One region of the Paraburkholderia sp. SECH2 genome, then DNA from elsewhere that is predicted to be linked to it. Evidence: riboswitches for the same ligand, from Rfam matches in the RefSeq annotation. Region 1 holds a riboswitch; each other region holds the start of a gene.
The links. A riboswitch is a leader RNA that binds a small molecule or an ion and turns the genes downstream of it on or off. The one in region 1 is predicted to bind cobalamin.
Positions count from the first base shown of each region.

Region 2: linked by a shared signal. The riboswitch ahead of M0D66_RS35825 (TonB-dependent receptor) and the one ahead of cobA (uroporphyrinogen-III C-methyltransferase) in region 1 are both predicted to bind cobalamin.
Region 3: linked by a shared signal. The riboswitch ahead of M0D66_RS20330 (CbtB-domain containing protein) and the one ahead of cobA (uroporphyrinogen-III C-methyltransferase) in region 1 are both predicted to bind cobalamin.

Region 1 covers NZ_JALPRH010000029.1:90,339-96,050, reverse strand. The annotation lists gene cobN (cobaltochelatase subunit CobN) at 1-357, opposite strand, end outside; gene cobW (cobalamin biosynthesis protein CobW) at 364-1,464, opposite strand; cobalamin riboswitch at 1,648-1,921, opposite strand; cobalamin riboswitch at 2,001-2,229, shown strand; partial or broken gene cobA (uroporphyrinogen-III C-methyltransferase) at 2,453-3,169, shown strand; gene M0D66_RS38005 (cobalamin biosynthesis protein) at 3,146-3,703, shown strand; gene cobO (cob(I)yrinic acid a,c-diamide adenosyltransferase) at 3,700-4,302, shown strand; gene M0D66_RS32560 (cobyrinate a,c-diamide synthase) at 4,306-5,604, shown strand; gene bluB (5,6-dimethylbenzimidazole synthase) at 5,588-5,712, shown strand, end outside.
Region 2 covers NZ_JALPRH010000040.1:32,504-38,215, forward strand. The annotation lists gene M0D66_RS35820 (iron ABC transporter permease) at 1-368, opposite strand, end outside; gene M0D66_RS35825 (TonB-dependent receptor) at 396-2,300, opposite strand; cobalamin riboswitch at 2,391-2,648, opposite strand; gene M0D66_RS35830 (ATPase) at 2,856-3,212, shown strand; gene M0D66_RS35835 (cell division protein ZapA) at 3,209-3,520, shown strand; RNA gene ssrS (6S RNA) at 3,614-3,795, shown strand; gene M0D66_RS35845 (EVE domain-containing protein) at 3,887-4,345, shown strand; gene M0D66_RS35850 (SIMPL domain-containing protein) at 4,543-5,274, shown strand; gene lgt (prolipoprotein diacylglyceryl transferase) at 5,370-5,712, opposite strand, start outside.
Region 3 covers NZ_JALPRH010000012.1:26,608-32,319, reverse strand. The annotation lists gene M0D66_RS20350 (MFS transporter) at 1-766, shown strand, start outside; gene M0D66_RS20345 (alpha/beta hydrolase) at 810-1,820, shown strand; gene M0D66_RS20340 (hypothetical protein) at 1,866-2,306, shown strand; gene M0D66_RS20335 (histidine phosphatase family protein) at 2,344-2,943, opposite strand; cobalamin riboswitch at 2,998-3,137, shown strand; gene M0D66_RS20330 (CbtB-domain containing protein) at 3,180-3,401, shown strand; gene M0D66_RS20325 (CbtA family protein) at 3,413-4,159, shown strand; gene M0D66_RS20320 (ABC transporter substrate-binding protein) at 4,539-5,712, shown strand, end outside.

The DNA.
Region 1 (5,712 bases):
CAGATCGCCGGAGAACATCGCGAGCGTCTGCTGCTTGCGCTCGGCGAGAGCGACCACCTGCTCGATGCCGTACGGCCAGTACGCCTCGCCGCCGAGATGATCGACCACCACGACACGCGCATGCTGCAACACGTCTTCGACATAGAAATCGACCGAAGCCGGTTGCCGTAAATACGTGACGTTCGCAAGCCGCACGCTCGGAAAACCCTCGCCCAGACGCGGAAACACGCTCGCGAGCAATGACAGCGTGGTATCCGCGGAACTGAGCACCACGATATCGGCGGGCTGCTGATCGATCCGGATCACGCCCTGTGTATCGTCGACAAAACCGCCCGGCGTGGTGCGCAGCAGATGCATGACCGGTTACGCCTGTTGCGGCTGAGCGTTCGCCACGGCGCCCAAGGCGGCGTCGAATGCCTGTTGCAACGCGGCCTGGTCGAGGTCTTCGCCGATCAGCACAAAGCGGCTTTGTTGCTCGGCGCCCGTTTCACCCGCTTGCCAGCGCCGGTCGAAGTAACTATCGAATCGGCGGCCCACGCCCTGTATCACCAGACGCATCGCCGCACCCGGCAGCGCCGCGAAACCTTTGACGCGGTAAATCGTGTTGGTTTCGACGAGCCCTTGCAACGCGGCGATCACAGCTTCGCGCGACGAAACATTCGCGTGCACCACCACCGAATCGAACTCGTCGTGATGGTGATCGGCGTCTTCGGCCGAACCGTGATGGTCGTGGCGTAGATGGATTGTCTCTTCCGAGGCCGCTTCGAGACCCAGCAACGTATGCAGGTCGAGTTGCCCCATCTGCGCGCGCACGATCTTCACTTGCGGTGGAATTTCTTCGCGGATGATGGCTTCGACAGAAGCTTGATGCGCTTCGTCGAGCAGATCCGTTTTGTTCAGAATCACCAGATCAGCGGCCGACAATTGATCTTCGAACAATTCGTGCAGCGGCGATTCGTGATCGAGATTCGGATCGGCCTTGCGTTGCGCATCGACGGCGACCGGGTTGTCGGCGAACTGGCCGCTCGACGCGGCCGGGCCGTCTACCACGGTGACGACCGCGTCGACGGTAAAGCTATTCTTGATCTGCGGCCAGTTGAACGCCTGCACCAGCGGCTTCGGCAACGCGAGACCTGACGTTTCGATCAGCACGTGATCGATCTGCTCGCGGCGCTCCACCAGCTTTTCCATCACCGGGAAAAACTCCTCTTGCACGGTGCAGCACAGGCAGCCGTTCGCGAGTTCATACAGTTGCCCTTCGGCCTCAACGCCGTTCTCATCACAACCGATGCCGCAACCCTTGAGGATTTCCCCGTCGATGCCGAGTTCGCCGAACTCGTTGACGATCACCGCGATGCGCTTGCCGCCCGCATGCTGAAGAATGTGCCGCAGCAGCGTGGTCTTGCCGCTGCCGAGAAAGCCCGTGACGATGGTGACGGGGATCTTGCGCATTTGAGTTTGCATCGTGAGGTCCATCCGTAGGAGTTGCTCGTGCACGCCGAGGCATCGTGTATAGGCCGGGCAAACGGGGCACATACCCCAAACCACGACATTAACAAAACACGGGGACGAACAACGGCGTTGCCGAGGCAACCAAAAACTGGAAACGAGAATGAGGTCATGAACGCGCCACCGCATCCCCGCGATGGTCGTTCTTCGTAGTCTGGCCGGTATCCGGGCTGGCGAAAGCGCCGCTTCCCCTTCCCGGACGAGTGGTTTCTCGCCCAGTGGTTATATGCCGACGCGGCCTTGCGCGTGGACATCGAAGCCGGCTCCGCGGCGCTCAAGAACGCACCGCTTTTCGCTTACCGTTGCGGGGGCAGCACAGGTTGACCCGGTCCATTGCAGGTGGGCACCCTGTTTCCCGTTTAACTGCATGCGCACGAGCGCGCACACGAGCACCAAAGTGCGTGCGAGTTTAGGCCGAGCGCCCCCTGCCGTCAAGGAAACGCGGGCTTCGGCAAGGCCTTTCCACAGTGCCGGCGCGGCCTGCCGTGTGCTATCGTATGCGCGCGTTTGGTGCCCGCATATGCGATCGCATGTGCAGTTAAACGGGAAACAGGCCGCGCTCGCTGCGCTCAACCTGTGCTGTCCCCGCAACGGTAAGCGACCTGCGGTGCTTTCGCATCGCGCATGCGTTTTTGATGCCACTGTCCGACGAATCCGGACGGGAAGGCAAAACGCATGAGGCCGCCAGCCCGGATACCGGCCAGACGCGGAGGCAGCGAACGTCACGCTGCCGGCCGCCGGAATCCGCGAGGGACGGATGTGAAGGCGCTGAAGCACGACGTGGCGCGGCCGTTGGCGTTTTCCTGTGGGAAACGCGGCGAGCGGCGTTTTTCGTTGCGCGTAATCTGTTGCACCGCATGACCTCAATTTCTGCCGCCTCCGGCATCTTCGCGCCTCGCCCGCTCCCGCTTGTCACGACATGGCGTGCGCCATGCACGCCGCGATGAGCCGCGCCTGGCTGATCGGCGCCGGCCCCGGCGACGTCGAACTGATGACGCTCAAAGCGACGCGCGCGTTGGCGCAAGCCGATGTGGTGCTGGTCGACGATCTGGTGAATCCTGAGGTACTGCAGTTTGCGCGCGCCGACGCACTGGTCGTGTATGTCGGCAAACGCGGCGGCCATCCGTCGACGCCGCAGGCCGGCATCGTCGCGCAAATGCTCGAGCATTTGCGGGCGGGACGCAGCGTCGCCCGTTTGAAAGGCGGCGATCCGTTCGTATTCGGCCGTGGCGGCGAAGAACAAGAAGCGCTCCATGCCGCAGGCATTAGCGTCGACGTGATCAACGGCATCACCGCCGGGATTGCGGCGCCCGCGGCAATCGGCATTCCTGTGACGCATCGCGATCACGCGCAAGGCGTGGTGTTCGTCACCGGACACGGCGCCGGCAGCGGCGAGCCGGACTGGGCCGCGCTCGTCGCTACGCGAATGACGCTGGTGATTTACATGGGCATGCGGCGACTGAACGAAATCGTCGACACATTGCTCGCAGCCGGGATGAGCGCCGATACGCCGTGCGCCGCGATCGAATCGGCCACGCGCCCCGAGCAACGGCATGCGCTCGCGCGGCTCGGCGAGTTCGCCGATACGGTCTCGCGCGCCGGGCTCGGGTCGCCGGCGATCGTGGTGATCGGCGGTGTGGCGTCGCTGGCTTTGGCGCGGGATGCGGTGAAAGTCGGCAGCGAATCCCAGCGCCACGCAAGGAAAACGCTAACCGTCGGCATCGGTTGTCGTTTGCACAGCTCCGCCGAGGAAATCGAAACGGCTGTGCGCGCCACGCTCGGCTCGCATTCATTCGACGAAATCAGCGCGATCGCCTCGGTTGACGTCAAAGCCCACGAAACCGGCCTGCTCGAATTTTGCGCACGTCATGCGCTGCCGTTGAAGCTGTTCAGCCGTGAGCAGATTGCGGCGATCTCCGTGGAGGATCCGTCGGCGGCCGCACGCGAGCACCTCGGCATAGACGGCGTCTGCGAGCCGTGCGCCTTGCTCGCTGCGGCGACCGAATCTGATGCGGCCCATGCCTCAATTAGCTCAATGACCCCAGTTGCCTCGTTTGCAGCCGATACCGCCAACGCACGGCTACTCGTGCGCAAAACCGTACATGCCGGCATCACCGTCGCGATAGCATCGACCACCGCCCGCCTCGCCTGCGAACACGCAAACAACGACACTCAAGAACAGGACCTTCCATGAAGACCGATCCCGAATCGCATCAACGCATGACCGAACGCCGGCGCGAGGGCCACGAGAAAAAGCAGGCCAGCGCCACCGTCGAAAAAGGTCTGCTGATCGTCAATACCGGCACCGGCAAAGGCAAAACCACCGCAGCGTTCGGCATGGCCGTGCGCGTGCTTGGGCATGGCATGCGCCTCGGCGTCGTGCAGTTCATCAAGGGCGCGCTGCATACGTCGGAACGCGACTTTCTCGGCGCGATCGCCAATTGCGACTTCGTCACGATGGGCGACGGCTATACCTGGAACACGCAGAATCGCGACGCCGACATCGCCACCGCGCGCAAAGGGTGGAACGAAGCACGCCGCATGATCGAAAGCGGCGACTATCAGATGGTGATCCTCGACGAACTGAACACCGTGCTGAAGTACGAATACCTGCCGCTCGACGAAGTGCTGTCGGTACTGACCGGGCGCGCGGAGATGCTGCACGTGGTGGTGACCGGCCGTCACGCGCCGGACGCGCTGATCGAAGCCGCCGACCTCGTCACCGAAATGCGCATCGTCAAACACCCGTATCGCGAGCAAGGCGTGAAAGCGCAGCGCGGCGTGGAGTTCTGAGCGATGTCCGCTTGCCCCGCCCTGTTCATTAGCGCTCCCGCGTCGGGCCAAGGCAAGACCACGATTACCGCGGGTCTCGCGCGCTACCATCGGCGGCTGGGGCGACGCGTGCGCGTATTCAAAACCGGCCCCGACTTTCTCGACCCGATGATCCTCGCGCGTGCCAGCGGCACGCCGGTCCTGTCGCTCGATCTGTGGATGGTGGGCGAAACCGCCTGTCGCAACCTGCTCGCGCAGGCGGCGGCCGAAGCGGATCTGATCCTGATCGAAGGCGTGATGGGTCTGTTCGACGGCACACCGAGCAGCGCGGATCTGGCAACCACATTCGGCGTGCCGGTGCTCGCGGTGATTTCGGCGAAAGCGATGGCGCAGACCTTCGGCGCGGTCGCTTTCGGCCTTGCGCAATTCAAGCCGGAGGTACCGTTTTACGGCGTGCTCGCCAATCGCGTCGGCTCGCCAAGGCACGCGCAGATGCTCGAAGAGGCTTTGCCGCCAGACCTGCGCTGGTGCGGACACATCAGCGGCAACGACGAAATCGAACTGCCCGATCGCCATCTCGGCCTGCATCAGGCGGCGGAAATCGACGATCTGGACGCGCGTCTGGATCGTGCCGCCGATGCGCTCGCGCAAACCGCGCTGGCCGAATTGCCGCCGCCGGTCGAATTCGGCACGCCGATAGAAGAAGCGCCGCCGCGTCTTCTGGAAGGCAAGCGCATCGCCATTGCGCGCGATGCCGCGTTCTCGTTCATCTATCCGGCCAACGTCACGCTGCTGGAGACACTCGGCGCGCGCATCGACTACTTCTCACCGCTCGCCGACGAAGCGTTGCCGGAGCACGCCGACGCCCTGTACCTGCCAGGCGGCTATCCCGAACTGCATGCTGAATTGCTCGCTGGCAACACACGCAGTGCCGCAACGATCCGCGCACACGCTGCAGCAGGCAAACCGGTCGTTGCCGAATGCGGCGGTATGCTCTACCTGCTCGATGAGCTGACCGACACGGGCGGCACCACAACGCCGATGCTAGGCCTCCTGCCCGGCCATGCAACAATGCAAAAGCGCTTCACCGCGCTCGGCATGCAACAGATCGACAGTCTGCACGGTTCAATGACCGGCCACACGTTTCACTACTCGAAGCTGACGACGCCGCTCACGCCGCTGCGTACAGCCACCCGGCCAAATCTCGATGCCCCCGGCGAGGCCGTGTTCCGCGCAGGCTCGATCGTGGCAACCTATATGCATGCTTATTGGCCCTCCAACCCGGCCTTCACGGCCGCCCTGTTCCATGGCGAAGCCTTTTAACGATTCCGAGCGCGAAGCCGTCTACCGCGCGATTTACGAGCGGCGCGACATGCGCCATTTCGTGCGCGACCCGGTTGAGCCTGCCGTATTGCAACGTCTGCTCGATGC
Region 2 (5,712 bases), on a different contig from region 1:
GCGAACGTCGCCGCGCCACCCGACACGCCTAGTACGTAGGGCTCGGCCAGCGGATTGCGCAACAGCACTTGCAGCAGCGCCCCCGCCAGCGCAAGCAACGCGCCGCACGCGAAGCCGGCCAGCGCGCGCGGCAAACGCAGCGTGCGCACGATCTCGCCGGCAAGATCGCCGGACGCCACATGCGACGCGTGCGACGGCAGCAACGCCGCCAACACGCGCGCCGGCGCGAGCGACACACTGCCCAGTGCGAGCGATGCCATCAGCACAACCAGCGCGATCGCCGCGAGCACGAGCCAGATCGCGGCGGCGCGCTTTGCGCTCATCACGCGCAACGTGGTCGTGGGCATCGGGCTCGAGCTACGGTTCATCGGCACGTTCTCATGCAAGTACGTTCGTCATTGCTGCTGCCAACCAACCGTGACATACGCACCGCGCCGCGGCGAGTTATACGAGTAGGCCGTTTCATAGTCCTTGTTCAACAGGTTCTGGATCTGCGCGGCGACGTACCATGCCTTCGTGATGTTGTAGCGCGCCGACAGATTCACCACGCCGTAGCCGCCCAGCGTGCCGCTGCTATCTTCACGCGCGCCGCTGACAATCCACTCGCCGCCGACACGCCACCCGGCAATGCTGCGATTTACCGCCAGCGACGCGAAGCGTCTTGCACGACGCACAAGATCGGTATCGCTATCGAGGTCGACAGGATTCTGCAGCGTTAGCGACGCGCGCACGTCGGTCTTGCCCATATGGCCGCTCCACGATCCTTCAAGCCCCTGCACCTTCGCACGGCCGACGTTCTCGGCCAAAAAAATGCCGGGCGTAACCTGCTCGTAGTCGATCAGATTCGAATAACGCGTCTGGAAGGCGCTCAGACGCATCACGCCAAGCGCGTTCGACGCGTACTGCAATGCTGCTTCGATCGAATGGCTGCGCTCCGGCTGGATCGACGGATTGCCGCTGAGCGGATAGTACAAATCGTCGAAGCTCGGCGCGCGGAATGAATCCGAATAGCTTGCAGTCGCCTTCCAATGCTCGGTGATATCGAAACCGTAGCCGAGATAGTAACTGTTCGCCCCGCCGAAATCGGAATACTGATCGCGCCGCACGTTGGCCTGAATCTGATTGCGCCCAAAGCGCCCCGTGTAGCCGACAAAGCCCGAATCCACATGCCGGTCGGGCGCAGTGAATGTATCCGAGTCGAGGCTCTGATCCAGATGCTCATAGCCGACCTGCAGTTTCTGCTGCGCGGCGAGCGCAAAATCGTTCTGCCACGTGTACTGGCGATTGTCGGTATCGAAGCGGCCGTTGTAGATGCCGTTGGTATTCGCCACGCTGCGGTCGTCGCCTTCGGAAACGATGAAGTGCGTGGTCCACCAGTCGGTCAGTTTGCCGTTCGCGAACACCGACACCTGGCGCACTTTGCTGTAGAGGTTGTTCAGATCGGTCGGCACACCGTACGCGTTGTCGTAGCTGTTATTGCCGTTCGACTGGAAATAGGTGGCGCCCGCGTCCCACTTGTCGCTGAACTTGTGACGCAGCGAAGCCGAGATGCTTTCGTTCAGATAGCCGTTCGCGTTCGGATTCGCGTTGGGCGCCTGCGACGGATTGAGCGAGGAGAAGCCGTCGTCTTTCGAACGCGCGAGCGAAATGCTGAAGGTGGTGTTGCCGTCTTTATCCAGCGAGCCGTTCACGCCGGCCTGCTGCGTCTGCGTGTGATAGCTGCCATAGCCCACCGAAAAATTGAAACGCGGCGGATGGTCGCCGCCGTCTTTGGTGAACACCTGCACCACGCCGCCAATTGCGCCGGAGCCGTAAAGCGCGGACACGTTGCCATTCACCACTTCGACGTGATCGATCTGGTCGAGGGGAATCTGCGCGAGTTGCGGCGCGCCCAGACTCACGGAGTCGACCCGCACGCCGTCGATCAGCAAAAGCGATTGCGTCGACGACGCGCCGCGCAGAAACAGGCTCGTCGTGGAACCCGGACCACCGGTGCGCGAGATTTGCGCGCCGGGCGCGAGTTGCAGCAGGCCGGGCAAATCGGTCGCGGTCGTATCGGCGATGTCCTGCTGGTCGAACAGCGTGGTCTGCGGGATCGCATCGGCGAGCGGTTGCGGCCCGCGCTCCGCGGTCACGACAACGGGCGACAACACCGCGGCTGACGAACCGCTCGCCCCCGTATCGGCAGAAGAAGATGACGACGAGGACGGTGACGCAGAAGAAGCAGTAGCTTGAGCATGCACGACGAGCGGCAGGCTCGCAAAGGCGAGCAACGCCGCGCGAGCGATAGGGGACAGCATGGGATGACATTCCTGTGGATAGCGTGCGCGGCCCGCTTCCCCGCGGGCCGATGCGTAACGAGGCGCCCGCGTTGTTTTACGTTTGCGCGGGAACGAGCCTCTCCCTCTGGCCGGTATCCGGGCTGGCGACACATCGATCCCGCCTTCCCACGCGTGACGCGCAGTGGCACACTCGCGTGTTAAGCATCAAACACGCGATCAGGATCGACCTGCATGACGAATGCGGTCGCTTACCGTTGCGGGGGCAGCGCAGGTTGGCGCGTTCAGGCGAAGCGCGCGCCCTGCTTCCCGTTTAACTGCGCACACTGTGGAAAAGCGCGCGCGGGCACCAAAGTGCGGCCAGTTTAGGAGCGGCCCTCGGGTCCGTCAAGAATGGTTAATCCGTGCGCAAACTGTTCTGTTAAGTGCAGGTTATTGTCCGATGCATGAGTTGTTTTTCATCATATGGTCGATAAAAGCCGGCACAAAGCGATGTTGTTACGTCTCGAAACGAGACAATTGTCGGAACCTGCGACATTCCGCGCTAAAATGCGATGTCTTTAGAGGACGCAGCAGATGCTCACCGAACTCGAAACACTTTCACAGAATATCGGCAAGCTGATCACGATCAGCCAACGCCACAATGAAGCGCGGCTCGCGCTCGAAGATCAGCTCGCCCAAACGCGTGCCGAAGCCGAGGCCACGCGCACGGAACTCGCGCTGATGCGCGAGGAGCGCGATGCGCTGCAGGCGGAACGCGACGCGCTGTCGGCAAAGATCGACGACGCACAGGTGCGCCTCAATGCGATCCTCGAAAAATTGCCGCGGGCCCGCGCGCACAGCGAGCCTGATAATCAGCTCGATCTGCTCGAGACCGCGCCGCATGAGGAAGAAGCGGAGAGCGACGTCACCCGCCATGGAGAAAATGCATGACCACCAAGCAGATCGAAGTATCGATTCTCGGCGTGCCCTATCGTCTAGCCTGCTCGCCGGAAACTGAAGGCGCGCTGCTTGAAGCGGTTGCACGCGTCGACGCCGAGATGTCGAAGATCCGCAATGGCAGCAACGTGCGCGGCACGGATCGCATTGCCGTCATGGCCGCGCTGTCGCTGGCATCAGAACTGCTTAAGCTGCAAAGCAGCGTGCGGCACGGAGAAGCATTTCCCGCTGAAGAAATCCGGCGTACAATGCACCAAATGAACGAGCAACTGGGTACTGTGATTCAGCAGTACAGCATGTAAAAGTATCTTGTAGCCGGTCCTGAGATCGGCTGCGAATTCAACCGAGATGCATGAACAAAGATTCATGCAAACGTCTTGAATTCAATCGGTTTGACTTCCCTGCCTGGTTCGCCAAGGTCATATATTCCTTGAACCAATGCCATGTGCACGGTTGTGGAAATTTGTAGCACGGGTGTGCGCGTCACTCTGTCTGATGTACCCGAAGTGCTGCTAACTGCGACCAATTCTGAACTCCCGGTTCAGGATGCCGGCCTAGCGGCTAAGGCGGGGACCTTATTCAAACGGCATCGGACTTCGGTTCGGTGCCGTTTTTCTTTGGGCCTCGATTTTTTTGCTGTGTCAAACCTTTAACGTTCAACTCGATTCATGCGCTACTGGCTAATGAAGTCCGAACCGGACGAAGCAAGCATCGACCATCTGGCAGAGGCACCGCACCACACGTTGCCGTGGACCGGCGTGCGCAACTATCAGGCGCGCAACTTCATGCGCGACATGATGCAGGTCGGCGACGGTGTGCTGTTCTATCACTCGAGTTGCCCGGAGCCGGGCATTGCGGGGCTCGCGGAGGTGTCGTCCACCGCGTATCCGGACCCCACTCAATTCGACAAGAAGAGCTCCTACTACGACCCGAAGTCGTCGCAGGAAACGCCGCGCTGGCTACTCGTCGATGTGGTGTTCAAGAAGAAGATCCCCTTGATTCCGCTTGCCGCGCTGCGCGAGCATGAAGAATTGAAGGACATGCGTGTGCTCGTCAAAGGCAACCGCCTGTCGATCACACCGGTGACCGAAGCTGAATGGCGCTTCATCACCAAACGTCTTGTTTGACCTTGCATACGCGCATGTGACCCGTTGCCGCTTGTGTCACGCGCATGTCTGTGCGCCGATGAACACAAACGTTCAGCAAACGTCAAATTAGGGAACCAAGCTCAGGTTACAAGCGCCTAACGGACTCGCAAACGTTGTGCCACGCGCATGGCGTTCGCTCCAATCGTGCACAACCTGTTCAAGCAAGGAGTCCAAGAATGACGAAAAACACCGCACGTGCACTCGCTCTCGCTCTCATATGCGCCGCACCTGCTGCGCTCGCGTTGACGCCGGCCATGGCCCGCGCGCAGGGCGTGACGCAATATCAGCCCGCGGGCGTGCTGTCGCTGAATGCGCAAGCAAGCTCGGAAGTGCCGCAAGACGTCGTCGATATCACGCTGTTCTACGAGCAGGAAGCAAGTGATCCGTCCGTGCTCACCTCCACGCTGAACCAACGCGCCGATGCGGCGCTGCAAAAAGCCAAGGGCGTGAACGGCGTAACGGCTCGCACCGGCTCCTTCTCGATCTACCCGTCCACCGATCGTGACGGCCGCATTTCCGCATGGCGCGGCCGTACTGAAGTTGTGCTCGAGTCGCACGACTTCGCCGCGGCGTCGAAACTCGCGGGCCAGATGGCATCGATCATGCAGGTCGGCAACGTGCAGTTCTCGTTGTCGCCAGAAGCGCAGCGTGCCGCGGAGCAGAAGCTCACCGGCGAAGCCATCAAGTCGTTCCGCGAGCAAGCCGCTTCGTCGGCGCAGGCATTCGGCTACAACGGCTATTCGATTCGCGAGGTCAACGTCGGGCACAACGGCGTCATGCCGCGTCCCATGATGATGATGAGCGCACGCGCAATGGGTGCCGATGCGAAGGCATCCGCGCCGGTGCCGATTGAAGGCGGAACGTCGACTGTCACGGTCAATGTGTCGGGCTCGGTGCAGATGAAGTAACGCGTTTTTACGGCGGACGTCCTGCTGCAAAGAAAAAAAGCCACGGCATGCCGTGGCTTTTTTTGTTGGCTTCTCACTACGATAAAACGTAGCGCTCAGTTTGCGCCGACTGGCTGCGCCGGTTCACGCCGCGCACGGCGATAGGACCACACCAGTATCCCGATGCCGACGAGGATCATTGGCAGCGAGAGCCATTGGCCCATCGAGAGACCCATTGCCAAGAGCCCAAGGAAATCGTCCGGCTCACGTGCGAATTCCACCGTGAAACGCGCGAGGCCGTAACCGATCAGGAACACCGCGGAAATCGCGCCCAACGGCTTTGGTTTGCGCGAGAAGAAGAACAGCACGAAGAACAGCGCCACGCCTTCGAGCGCGATCTCATACAACTCCGACGGATGACGCGGCAGCATGTGATATTGCGCGAACACTTCGTTCAGA
Region 3 (5,712 bases), on a different contig from region 1:
ACTGGTGGCGTGGGGCTGGCGCCTGCCGTTTCTGTTCGGCGCATTGGCGGGGCCGTTCGGTTTCTACATCCGGCATCGGGTGGCGGAATCGCCGGAGTTCGAGCGCTTGCTCGATCAAAAGGACAAGCCGCTGCGCGTGACGGTGCGCCAGTTCTTCCGCGATAACGGCGACGCGGCGATCTGTGCGATGGGCGTGATCATCATCGGCGCGGCGACCAATTATGTGTGGCACTCGTATCTGTCGGTGTATGTCGAGCGGCAATTGCATCTGCCGCTGTCCACCGCGCTGCTCGGCGCGTTCGTGTCGGGCGTGCTGAATCTGTTCCTGTTTCCGCTGTCCGGCAAGCTTGCCGATCGTTACGGCGCGTACCGGCTGTTCTATCCGATTGTGATCACGTGGATGGTGTGCGTGTATCCGCTGTATCACTTCGTCGTGACGAATCCCACGCCGGGGCATCTGTTCATCGCGCAGATGGTCGCAACGGTGTTCCTTGCCGCCATGTCCGGTTCGCACCCCGGCATGCTCGCGACGCTGTTTCCGGTGCGCAGCCGTTCGGCGGGCGTGGCGCTGTCGTACAACATTGCGGTGACGCTGTTCGGCGGCATGGCGCCGCTCACCATCACCGCTTTGACGCACCTGACCGGCAGCAGTCTGACGCCGGCGTTCTACCTGATTTTTGCCGGTTTCGTGTCGCTTGCGATGGTGTATTTCACGCGCTCGGGACGTGAGCCGGGCGGCGCAACGGCGAAGTTCGTCACGCGTTAACCGCCACTAGCCAGACTGATTAGATGACTCACGAGCTTATTGCATGACCCAGCCTTTGATTACCGATGACGAACGCGCGCCAAATGAACGTCCGGTTGCCGTCGTCGCGAGCCGGCATCTGAGTGTCGCGACGCTTGCGGGTAGCGGCACCGTGCCGGTGTTCGCGAACGGCGACTGGCTTGCGCCGACGCATGACGTCAAGCGTGCCGTGATTCTGATTCACGGACGCCTGCGAAATGCGGACACGTACTTCAATCTGGCGGAGCGCGCGTGCGCACTGGCTGGTGGCGATGCGGCCGATACGCTGCTGATCGTGCCGCAGTTCCTCGCGAGTGCCGACGTTGGCGCGCATGCGTTACCGCCATCCACGCTGCATTGGGAATGGACTAGCTGGATGGGCGGCGACAACGCCGAAGGTCCGGCGCCGCTCAGTTCGTTCGATGTGCTCGACGCCATTCTGCAGACGCTGGCGTCGCGTGAGCAGTTTGCGTCGCTGACCGAGGTGGTGATCGCCGGGCATTCGGGCGGTGGCCAGGTGGTGCAGCGCTATGCCGTGGTGACGCGCGGTGAGGCGCCGCTCGTCGCGCGCGGAATTGCGCTGCGCTATGTGGTCGCGAATCCTTCGTCGTACGTGTACTTCGATGCGATGCGGCCGACAGCATCAGGTGAATTCGTGGCGTTCGATGCGACGGCATGTCCGTCGTTCAATCGCTGGAAGTATGGGCTCGAAGATTTGCCGGCCTATGCTTCGAGCGACGGTGATTCGAGCTCCGCTGATGCGCTCGAATCACGCTATGCGCGTCGTGACGTCACCGTGCTGCTCGGCGGCGCGGATTGCGATCCGCAGCATTCGGCACTTGACCGTTCATGCGCTGCGCAGACGCAAGGCGAGCATCGGTTGGAGCGCGGATTGGCTTACGCGCGCTATATGGCGTCGCGGGATCCGGAAGGGGCTGCGAAGCATCGTACGTTTGTGATCGACGGCGTCGGGCACGACGCGAAGGGGATTTTTGCATCGGCGCAGGGGCTGGCGGCGTTGTTCGGCAAGGCATGAACCGTGCTACGGAGATAAGGCCAGCTTTCAAAGGACTGTGCCGACATGAACAAGACCCGAATTCTCGCGGCCGCGATCGCCGCTGTATCACTTGGCGCATTGCTGCCGTGCAGCGCGAATGCTGACGATGCGCCTAGCCCGTGTGCATCGCTCAAACGGATCGTCGCGGCGGCGCCGGACGGCCTGGCTTCGCTGACACCGGATGACGGCAAGGGCGTCGCGCAACCCTACGGCGATGACGCCCAGTGTTCGGCGAGCCGCGGGAGTTATCAATGCACGTGGACGCCGCATCACGACGCCGGTTCGAGCGCGGACGCGCTGCAGGGTGTCGCGGCGGACATCGCCTCGTGCCTGCCGGACGCGACGCATGATCAGAATTCACCGGGACGTCAGCATTTTTATCTTGGCACGCGCGCCAAACGGACCGATATCACGTTGACGCGGGCTGATTCGAGCAAGTTGAGGCTGGTTGTATCGGGCAAGTGAGCGGGCACGTGCGTTTCGGACTATCCGAGCGTAGCCGTTATTGTGATGCTGGCCACCATGTCCAGCCGCGTCGCGAGCGTCGCAACTCGACCATCGAGAGCGGCGCGATTTCGATGTGCGGAAACACGCCCGGCGGCGCGCCGAGTGCATGAACGATCGCGGCCCGGATCACAGGCGCGTGCGTGACGGCGACCACGGTCTGTGTGTTGCCTTGTATGACGTCCTCGCTCAACGCACCGTTTAGCGCATCGAGCCACTGTCCCACCCGCTTCACGAGTTGACTGAACGACTCGCCGCCGTGCGCGGCCGTGTCGGGATCGTGTGTCCATGCGGCGAGGTCGTGTGGTGCTTCGACCGCGAGATCGGCAAGGCGGCGGCCGTGCCACAGGCCGTAGTCCATATCTGCCAGCCGCTCGTCGACCGACGCCGCGGCACCGAGCCCCAAGGCCGACGCCGTGTCGCGCGCACAAACCGCAGGGCTGACGAAAACTGCCGCGTCATCCGGAATCGACAGACGCGCTCGTGCGGCGGCGGCTTCGGCGAGGCCGCGTGCGTCGAGCGGGTCGTCGGCAGGGAAGCGGCCCGCGCGCATCGCCGCGGTCGATGCGTGGCTGATCAGTAACAGCCGTATGTCCATTCAATTGATTTCCATAAAGACCGGACTAGAGCGGGACGCCGCGTACATGCTTTGCATTGCCGGGAGGCAAAGTTTAGCGCGTAGAATAGCGTCACTGCGAAGCACGGAAGCCGGTGAGAGCCCGGCGCGGTCGCGCCACTGTAATCGGCATTCATGAGCCGAAAGCCAGACCTGAGCTTCGCACCATCCCTCTTCAATCGACTATCGGGGCGCGTTACCCCCAGGAGATGTCCATTATGTCCAACGCTGTTTTCGATTCCACGACACAGCCCGTCGCCCAACCCACGCCGATTCCGCTGCGTGAACTGCTGCCTTGGGTCGTGTTCGGCGGCTTGCTGCTGTTGCTCGCGCTGTATTTCGTTGGTGCGGAGCAGGGCGCCACGTCGCTGGTGCCCGGCATGTATGTGCACGAATTCGTGCACGACGGCCGCCATCTGCTCGGCTTTCCCTGCCACTAACGGAGTCGAACATGGTCGGTAAATTGTTGGTACGCGGGATGCTTGCAGGCATCGCCGCGGGATTGCTCACGTTCGGCTTCGCGAGATTGGTGGGCGAACCGCAGGTCGATCAGGCGATTTCCTTCGAGGAAAAGGCCGACGCCGCCAAAGGCGAAGCGCCCGAACCCGAACTGGTGAGCCGCGGCACCCAGGCGGGTCTCGGACTGTTGACGGGCGTGGTGACGTACGGCGCCGCGTTCGGTGGGCTGTTCTCGCTGGTGTTCGCGTATGCGTATGGCCGCGTCGGTACGCTGAGTGCGCGCGCGTTGTCCGCATGGCTCGCGCTTGGCGCGTTTATCACGCTGGTGATTGTCCCGAACATCAAGTACCCGGCGAATCCACCCTCGGTGGGCGACCCCGAGACGATCGGGATGCGGACCGGCTTGTTCTTCCTGATGATTGCGATCTCGCTGGCTGCAATGGTGTTTTCGCTGAAGGTTCGACGCCGCGCGGCACTGAAGTTGGGCGCATGGAATGGTTCGATCGTGGCGGGCGTGGTGTTCGTTGCGATCATTGCGGCCGTGCAACTGTCGATGCCGACGATCAACGAAGTGCCGGCGGCTTTCCCGGCGGTGCTGTTGTGGAAATTCCGCGTCGCGGCCATCGGCATGCAGGTGATTATGTGGACGACCGTTGGACTGCTGTTCGGCGCGCTCGTTGAGCGCAGCAAATTGCTGGCTCCCGCGAGCCGCAGCGCCGCGAAGTCTGCTTACCTTTGATGTGAACGGCGTGACCGTGCGAGCCGCGGTCACGCCGACGTGCAGCGCGAGAGAAGCCAAATACATCAAGTACTTGGCGCGTTTGCCGGAATGTTATCCACAGGCTTGTGAACGTTTTCTGTGGATAAGCCACCCCTCTGCAATGCGCCGCTCCGCGCCAACCGTGTCGGCGATCATCGCTGCGTCTCCCCGCACCGCAAGCAACAAACCGATCTGCGTCAAGCACTTAGGTACGATGCCCCGTTGTTATCAACAACCCTATGAACATTTTCTGTGGACAAGTGCCATGGCTGCATAACGTTATGCAAATCGCTTGGTTGCCCGAAGCCGGGGCACATCCGACACTCACTCCAATCTCAAGCAAACCGAGCCTGGAGCCATGTCGAACCCATCAAGCCTGCGCCCATCGTGGGCCACTCGCCTCACGGCACTTCTGCTGCTGGCCGCATCGGCGATAACGACAACAACGGCCATCGCCGCGCCACCTTCGGGCGATCCGATCCTGATAGGCGTCAGCGGCCCGCTGACCGGCCAGAACGCTCAGTACGGCGCGCAATGGAAAGCTGGTTTCGATCTTGCATTAGATGAGATCAACAGCCACAACGGCATCAACGGCCGTCCGCTGAACTACGTCTTCGAAGACAGCCAGAGCGATCCACGCCAATCCATCACGATCGCGCAGAAATTCGTCAACGACCCGCGCATCCTGATCGAACTCGGCGACTTCTCGAGTCCCGCTTCGATGGCGGCGTCGCCGATTTATCAGCATGCGGGCCTCGTGCAACTCGGTTTCACCAACTCGCATCCTGACTTCACCAAAGGCGGCGACTACATCTGGAGCCCATCGGTCAGCCAGGCCGACGCGCAGCCGCTGCTTGCCGACCTCGCCGTGAAAACGCTCGGCCTCAAGCGCATCGCCGTGCTCTATCTGAACACCGACTGGGGACGCACCAGCAAGGACGTCTTCGTCAAAGCCGCCAATGAACGCGGCGCGCAAGTCGTTGCGGCCGAAGGCTATCAGTCGGCCGAGAAAGATTTCCGCGCGACGCTGGTGCGCGTGAGCGCTGCGAATCCGGATGGCATCGTGCTGATCTCGTACTACTCCGACGGCGCGCAGATCGCCCGCCAGGCGAGAACGAGCGGCATCAACCTGCCGATTGCTGCGGCCAGTTCCGTGTATTCGCCGAAATTCCTCGAACTCGGCGGTGAGGCCGTCAATGGCGTGGCGACGAACACCAGCTTCTTCCCCGGTGAATCCGGGCCTGAAGTGCAAAGCTTCGTTAAACGCTTCGAGGCGAAATACCACCGCGAGCCGGACGCGTTCAACGCGTATGCGTATGACGCCGTCATCATCGCCGCCTATGCGCTGCGCGCCGGCGGTCCTGACCGCAAGGCCGTGCGCGATGCGCTGCCGAAGCTGCACGACATTCCGAGCGTCGTGTTCGGCAAGGCCAATTTTGATCCGGCGACGCGTCGTGTGATCGGCGTGAAAAACATCAACGTGGTGGTGAAGAACGATAAGTGGACGTTGCTTGAGAGTAAGGCGACGGTTG